2 regions of the Knoellia sp. 3-2P3 genome follow, and region 2 is predicted to be linked to the other one. Evidence: predicted binding sites of a transcription regulator. Region 2 holds the regulator's gene; the other holds the start of a gene.
The links. The regulator LexA, encoded in region 2, represses DNA repair genes until DNA is damaged. The targets are predictions, from matches to a motif close to TCGAACANNTGTTCGA.
Positions count from the first base shown of each region.

Region 1 (3,469 bases), on a different contig from region 2:
CTCCTGGGTCGACTTCGACTACATCACGCTGGCCATCCAGCCGATGTTCCTCTTCTCGGCCACCTTCTTCCCGCTGTCCACCTACCCGCCCTCGCTGCAGTGGCTCGTGCAGGCGACGCCGCTCTACCACGGCGTCGCGCTCGAGCGGGCGCTCATGCTCGGGGAGGTCGACCCCGGCGTCCTGTGGCACGTCCTCTACCTCGTGGCGCTCGGTGGGCTCGGCGTGGTCGGCACCGCCCGGCGGCTGGAGAAGCTGCTCCTCTCGTGACCGTCGCCGTGCGGCGACGGTCACAACAGGGCGGTATGCCGTGACGGCCCCGGGCGTGGGCGCCTCGCGGGCCGCCTAGGCTGGCGGGGTGAGTCGACCCCAGCCCCTCGTCCCCGGCCCGGGCCAGGAGTCGGTGTGGGACTACCCGAGGCCCCCGCGGCTCGAGCGCACCACCGCCCGCCTGCGGGTCGTGCTCGGAGGGCGGGTCGTCGCCGAGACCACCGAGGGTTACCGGGTGCTCGAGACGAGCCACCCGCCCACCTACTACCTGCCGCCCCACGGCTTCCTGCCGGGCTCGGTGCGCCCGGTGCCCGGGTCGACGGTGTGCGAGTGGAAGGGCGAGGCTGCCTACGGCGACCTCGTCTCCGGTGACGCCGTCGCGCGACGGGCGGTCTGGTGGTACCCGCAGCCGACCGCGCCCTTCCTGCCCATCGCCGGCTACCTCGCGGTCATGCCCGCGCTCGTCGACGCCTGCTTCGTCGACGAGGAGCGGGTCGTGCCCCAGCCGGGCGGGTTCTACGGCGGCTGGGTCACCTCCAAGGTCGTCGGCCCCTTCAAGGGAGGCCCGGGGACGCATGGCTGGTGAGGTGACCCACGAGGTGCGGGTGGCGACCTTCGCCGAGCTGCCGTCGGACACGGCATACCGGCTGTGGGCCCTGCGCTCGGAGGTCTTCGTGGTCGAGCAGGACTGCCCCTACCTCGACCTCGACGGCCGTGACACCGAGCCGCTCACCCGGCACCTGTGGGTCGAGCGGGGCGGCGAGCCGGTGGCGACGCTGAGGCTGCTCGACGACGGGAGCCGCCTGCGCATCGGCCGCGTGGCCACGCGGGAGGCGCACCGGGGCGAGGGGCTGGCCGCCGCGCTGGTGGAGCGTGCGCTGCAGGTCGCGGGGGAGCGCGAGGTGGCGCTCGACGCGCAGTCCCACCTCGTCGACTGGTACCTGCGCTTCGGCTTCGAACCCAGCGGCCGGGGCTTCGTCGAGGACGGCATCCCGCACACGCCGATGCGGCGCGCAGGCCGCTGAGGCACTCCTGCGGCGTGTCGCGGCGCGCCTGCAGACTTCGAACACGTGTTCGGCTAGATTCGTCCACAGGAGCACTTCCGCAGTCACACCGTCCACCGCTTTGGTCGGCGCTGGTTCGGCTGTCGGTGCTGGCTCCTAGCGTCTGACCCGACAGCAGATCGACGACACGAACTGGTGCGGGTCGAAGGCAGGCGCGCCCGACTCGACGAACAGAAAGCAGGTGTGGCGATGGCTCGCCCGAACCAGGCCGCCTCCAACGCAGGCAACAGCCAGGACATGAAGCTCAAGGCCCTCGAGACCACGATGGGCCAGATCGAGAAGAACCACGGCAAGGGTGCCGTGATGCGGCTCGGCGACGACATCCGCCCGCCCATCGAGGTCATCCCCACCGGGTCGATCTCCCTCGACGTCGCCCTCGGCATCGGCGGCCTGCCGCGCGGCCGCGTCGTCGAGATCTACGGCCCGGAGTCCTCCGGCAAGACGACCGTGGCGCTGCACGCCGTGGCCAACGCCCAGCGCAAGGGCGGCATCGCCGCGTTCATCGACGCCGAGCACGCCCTCGACCCCGAGTACGCCAAGAAGCTGGGCGTCGACACCGACTCGCTCCTGGTGAGCCAGCCCGACACCGGTGAACAGGCCCTCGAGATCGCCGACATGCTGATCCGCTCGGGCGCCCTCGACATCATCGTCATCGACTCCGTTGCCGCCCTGGTGCCGCGCGCCGAGATCGAGGGCGAGATGGGAGACAGCCACGTCGGCCTGCAGGCCCGCCTGATGTCCCAGGCCCTGCGCAAGCTCACCGGTGCGCTGAACACCACCGGCACGACCGCGATCTTCATCAACCAGCTGCGCGAGAAGATCGGCGTGATGTTCGGCTCGCCCGAGACCACCACGGGTGGCAAGGCGCTGAAGTTCTACGCGTCGGTCCGCCTCGACGTGCGCCGCATCGAGACCCTCAAGGACGGCAGCGAGCCGGTCGGCAACCGCACCCGCGTCAAGGTCGTCAAGAACAAGGTCTCCCCGCCCTTCAAGCAGGCCGAGTTCGACATCCTCTACGGGCATGGCATCTCCCGCGAGGGTGGCCTGATCGACATGGGCGTGGAGCACGGCTTCGTCCGCAAGGCCGGCGCCTGGTACACCTACGAGGGAGACCAGCTCGGGCAGGGCAAGGAGAACGCCCGCACGTTCCTCAAGGACAACCCCGACCTCGCAGACGAGATCGAGAAGAAGATCAAGGAGAAGCTCGGCATCGGCCCGCAGGTCGACAAGCCGGCTGAGCCGGTGGCCGAGGTCCCGGTCGACTTCTGATCGACCCCGCGCCACGGACCACCTCCATGAGCGAGCGACAGGACGCGGCCAGGGCTGCCCTCGAGGCTGCCCTGGCCGCGACGTCCGACCCTCCCGAAGGCACCGCGCCGGGGTCGGCCGGGCCGGCCAGGCGCCGCCGTCGCCGCGCCACGCCACCGGATCCCGAACAGGACCTCCAGGGGCGAGACGACGAACCGGACCCCTACGACGTGGCGCGGCAGATCGTGCTCCGCCAGCTCGCCATGGCGCCGAGGAGCCGCCAGCAGCTGAGGGACAAGCTCCGCCAGCGCAACTGCCCCGACGACGTGGCCGAGGCCGTGCTCGACCGGATGGCCGAGGTCGGCCTCGTCGACGACGGGGCCTACGCGGCGATGCTCGTGCGGTCCCAACAGGCTGGCCGGGGGCTGGCCGCGCGAGCCCTCGCCCGCGAGCTGCGCACGAAGGGTGTCGACCCGGAGACGGCGCAGGCCACCCTCGCCGAGATCGACCCGGAGGAGGAGCGGGAGCGAGCGCGCGCCCTGGTCGAGAAGAAGCTCAGGACGCTGCACGGCCTCGACGCCGCCGTCCAGACCCGGCGGCTCGCAGGCATGCTCGCCCGCAAGGGCTACCCGTCGTCGATGGCCTTCGCCGTGATCCGCGAGGCCATCGCCGACGCCCCCGAGCACCAGCGCGACTGACGACGCCCTCGGGCGGGCGCGGACGGACGCAGTGCCCCCCGCCGACGTGCAGGCGCCCGCTATCTGGCCCAGGGCCACTACGCAGAAAGGGGGACGTGCACCGTCGCGGTCCTACCTATCGTGGCTTGGGTCAGAGGGGCCTGCGGCGACGGGGACGCCGCGGAAGCGTGGACGGACGAGGGCCCTTTGCC
Region 1 is NZ_JARGZE010000003.1:86,520-89,988, reverse strand. Features, by position in the region: gene P0Y31_RS10595 (ABC transporter permease) at 1-268, shown strand, start outside; gene P0Y31_RS10590 (DUF427 domain-containing protein) at 357-854, shown strand; gene P0Y31_RS10585 (GNAT family N-acetyltransferase) at 844-1,293, shown strand; gene recA (recombinase RecA) at 1,570-2,601, shown strand; gene P0Y31_RS10575 (regulatory protein RecX) at 2,628-3,278, shown strand.
Region 1: the regulator LexA is predicted to act here: its motif matches at 1,331-1,346, upstream of recA (recombinase RecA).

Region 2 (3,469 bases):
GTCGACAACTCCTACCTGCGCGGCACCAAGACCGGCTACGTCTACGTCATGAGCGGCGGCAGGGCGCTGCGGGTGACGACGTGGACCCAGGTCGGCGGCCAGAAGCCGACCACCTCCGTCGACCAGCTCGCGATCGACAAGGCCGGCACGACCGACCCCGTCAAGTGGTCACACATCGCCGACAAGGGCCTGCTCTGAGCCGACGCCTGTCCTGAACCGGGCTACCCCAGGGCGGGGACGACGAGGACCTGGCCGGCGTGCACCTGCGTGCTCGGCAGGTTGTTCGCCAGCTGCAGCTGCGCGACCGCCTCGGCGACCGGGAGGGCGGGCAGCTCGCGCGCGGCGACCTCCGAGAGGGTCTGGCCCTCGACGACGGTGACGGCGTGGTCGGCGACGGGCGCCGACGCGCCACCGGCGGAGCCGGCCAGCACCAGCGCGGTGACGGCGATCAGGACGGCCGCGACCATGAGGGTGATGACCAGCCGGCCGGCCCGGGTCAGGCGAAGCCCCCCGGCGACCGGAGTCGGGACCGCGTCGCCGGTTGGGACGAGGACCAGGCGCGGACGGGCAGGACGGGTCGGCACGCGGGTCGGTGTGGCCCCCAGGTCCCAGGCGACTGCTGCACTCATGGTCATTCCCCTCTCCCGACCCCGCGCCTGCGGGGCCCTGTTCTCCGAACGGGTGTTCGATCGAACGCTTGTACGATTTCTAGCACGCATGTTCGAACGGTTCAAGACACGCGTCGAACACATGTTTGGCAACTGTGTTCGAACTCCATACGCTGTGCCCATGCCTCGAAGCACATCAGAGGCCACCGACAGCCCACCCCCGCCGACCGGCTGACAGCCCGGTACACGGCACCTGACCTGCAGAAACGAGGAGCGGCATGTCCGACGACAACGTCAAGGAGCTGCCCGAGCGCGAGCGCGGCGACGGCCTCACCGTGCGCCAGCGCCGGGTGCTCGAGGTCATCCGCAACTCCGTGGACCGCCGCGGCTACCCGCCCAGCCTGCGCGAGATCGGGGAGGCGGTGGGGCTCACCAGCCCGAGCTCCGTGGCGCACCAGCTGGCCTCCCTGGAGCGCAAGGGCTTCCTGCGCCGCGACCCCAACCGCCCGCGGGCCATCGAGGTCGTCTCCCCCGACGCGCCGGCCGACATGCGGGGCTACCGGGGCGGGGCAGCCCCCGACGACGCCGACGCGACCTACGACGAGACCGGCATCAACGACCAGCGGCCCGAGGCGTCCTACGTGCCCGTGCTCGGCCAGATCGCGGCCGGTGTGCCGATCACGGCGGAGGAGTCCGTCGAGGACGTCTTCCCCCTGCCGAAGCAGATCGTCGGCGAGGGGCAGCTCTTCCTGCTCAAGGTGGTGGGCGACTCCATGGTGGACGCGGCCATCTGCGACGGCGACTGGGTGGTCGTGCGCCAGCAGCCGACCGCCGACAACGGCGACATCGTGGCCGCCATGCTCGACAACGAGGCCACCGTCAAGACGTTCAAGCGCAAGGACGGGAAGGTGTGGCTGCTGCCGCACAACCCGGCCTTCGAGCCGATCGACGGCGACCACGCCACGGTGCTCGGCAAGGTGACGGCCGTCCTGCGGCGCGTCTGACGTCGTCGGTCGCCGTCGGTCGGCGACCGACGTTCACGGTCGACGTCAGTCGCCGAAGACGTCGAGGTAGCGGCTCACCACCTCAGTGACGTCGTCAGTGGCCTCGGCCTCCTCCCACAGCTCCCACCACTCGTTCTCGTCGGGCCGCAGCGCCCGGTGGAGGGCCTGTGCCGCGAGCTCCTCGAGCTCCTCGTCGACCTCGAGGGGGTCGCTGTCGAGCCAGGGCGGCAGGTAGCGCTCCCCCACGACCGAGTCGGGGTCCTCGCTGCCGGCCACCACCGCGGCCGCGGCGACGGCCTCCGCCATCACGGGCGCGTCGATGTAGTCCTCCGTCGCGACGACGCGGCGCAGGGCGCCCCGCACCTTGGCCGGCCGCCCCTCGGGCTCGGTCTCCTCGAGGTCGTCCAGGAAGTCGAGTGCGTCGTCGTTCTCGAACGGTCCAGTTCGGACGCGTGCCATGACACCACCCCATCGTCACCTGCTCGCCGGTCCCACTGACGGCCTGACCTGAAGATGGTAGGACGCGGCCGCCGCCGGAGACAGACCTCGGACGCGACCCGGGTCCGCCAGGCTCAGGGAAGTCGCTGCCACCAGGCGGTGTCGACGTAGCGGCCGAGCTTGTGGCCGACCTCCCGGAGCACGCCGACCCGCTCGAACCCCAGCCTGCGATGCAGCGCCTCGCTGGCCTCGTTGGGCAGCGCCACCACGGCCAGGACGGTGTGCACGCCTGCCGCGTCGAGGCGCTCGAGCAGCTCGGCGTAGAGCGCCCTGCCGAGTCCGCGCCCGCGGGCAGCCGAGGCGAGGTAGACGGAGGTCTCGCGCGTCCCGGCATACGCGGGGCGGGACCGGAAGGGGCCGGAGTACGCAAAGCCCACCACGTCGGCGCCGTCCTCGACGACGAGGAAGACGTCGCCGGGGACCTCCGGTGCCAGGCGGTGGGCGAAGTGGTCGGGGCCCCTCGGAAGGGTGTCGAACGTGCCCACCCCGCCCTCGACCTCGGCGTTGTAGATGGCGGCCACGGTGGCCAGGTCGTCCTCGCGGGCGGGGCGGATCTGCGTCACAGGGGCGATGCTAGGTCCATGGAGTCGCAGGGCGGCCGGGGGCCGCAGACGTGGGACGAGCGGTATGCCGCGGCCGAGCGGGTCTGGAGCGCCGGGCCGAACCGCGAGGTGGAGGCCGTGGTCGCCGGCTGGCCGCCGGGGCGGGCGCTCGACCTCGGTGCCGGCGAGGGCAGGCACGCCCTCTGGCTCGCCGAGCGCGGCTGGCAGGTCACGGCGGTGGACTTCTCCGCGGTCGGCATCGACCGTGGGAGGCAGGAGGCCGCCCGCCGGTCACTGGACGTCGAGTGGGTGGTGGCCGACGTCACCGAGTGGCAGCCTGCGCCGGGCACCCTCTTCGACCTCGTGCTCGTGGCCTACCTGCACATCCCCCAGGACGTCTTCTCGCGCCTCGGGCAGTGGCTCGCCCCCGGCGGGGCACTGGTCGTCGTGGGGCACTCCCTGCGCAACCTCACCGAGGGTGTCGAAGGTCCACAGGACCCGAGCATCCTGCACACGACCGACCAGCTGCGCGCCGCCTCGGACGGACTCGAGGTCCAGCGCTGCGAAGAGGTGCTCCGCCCCACCGACGCCGGTGACGCGATCGACGTGGTGCTGGTGGCTAGGCGGCCAGCCGGCTGACGAGCTCGGCGAGGGTGGCGCCGAGGGGTGCGTCGAGGTGGTGCGTGGCCTCGGCGTCACCTCTGGTGGGTCCGTGCGTGATGATCCCGACCGGTATGCCGTGCGCGGCTGCCCGCCGCACGAACCGGTAGCCGGACATCACCTTCAGGGACGAGCCGAGCACCAGGAGGGCGCGCGC
Region 2 is NZ_JARGZE010000002.1:914,362-917,830, forward strand. Features, by position in the region: gene P0Y31_RS09715 (CHAP domain-containing protein) at 1-198, shown strand, start outside; gene P0Y31_RS09720 (LysM peptidoglycan-binding domain-containing protein) at 222-629, opposite strand; gene lexA (transcriptional repressor LexA) at 887-1,612, shown strand; gene P0Y31_RS09730 (DUF4259 domain-containing protein) at 1,658-2,071, opposite strand; gene P0Y31_RS09735 (GNAT family N-acetyltransferase) at 2,185-2,673, opposite strand; gene P0Y31_RS09740 (class I SAM-dependent methyltransferase) at 2,692-3,291, shown strand; gene P0Y31_RS09745 (NAD-dependent protein deacetylase) at 3,272-3,469, opposite strand, start outside.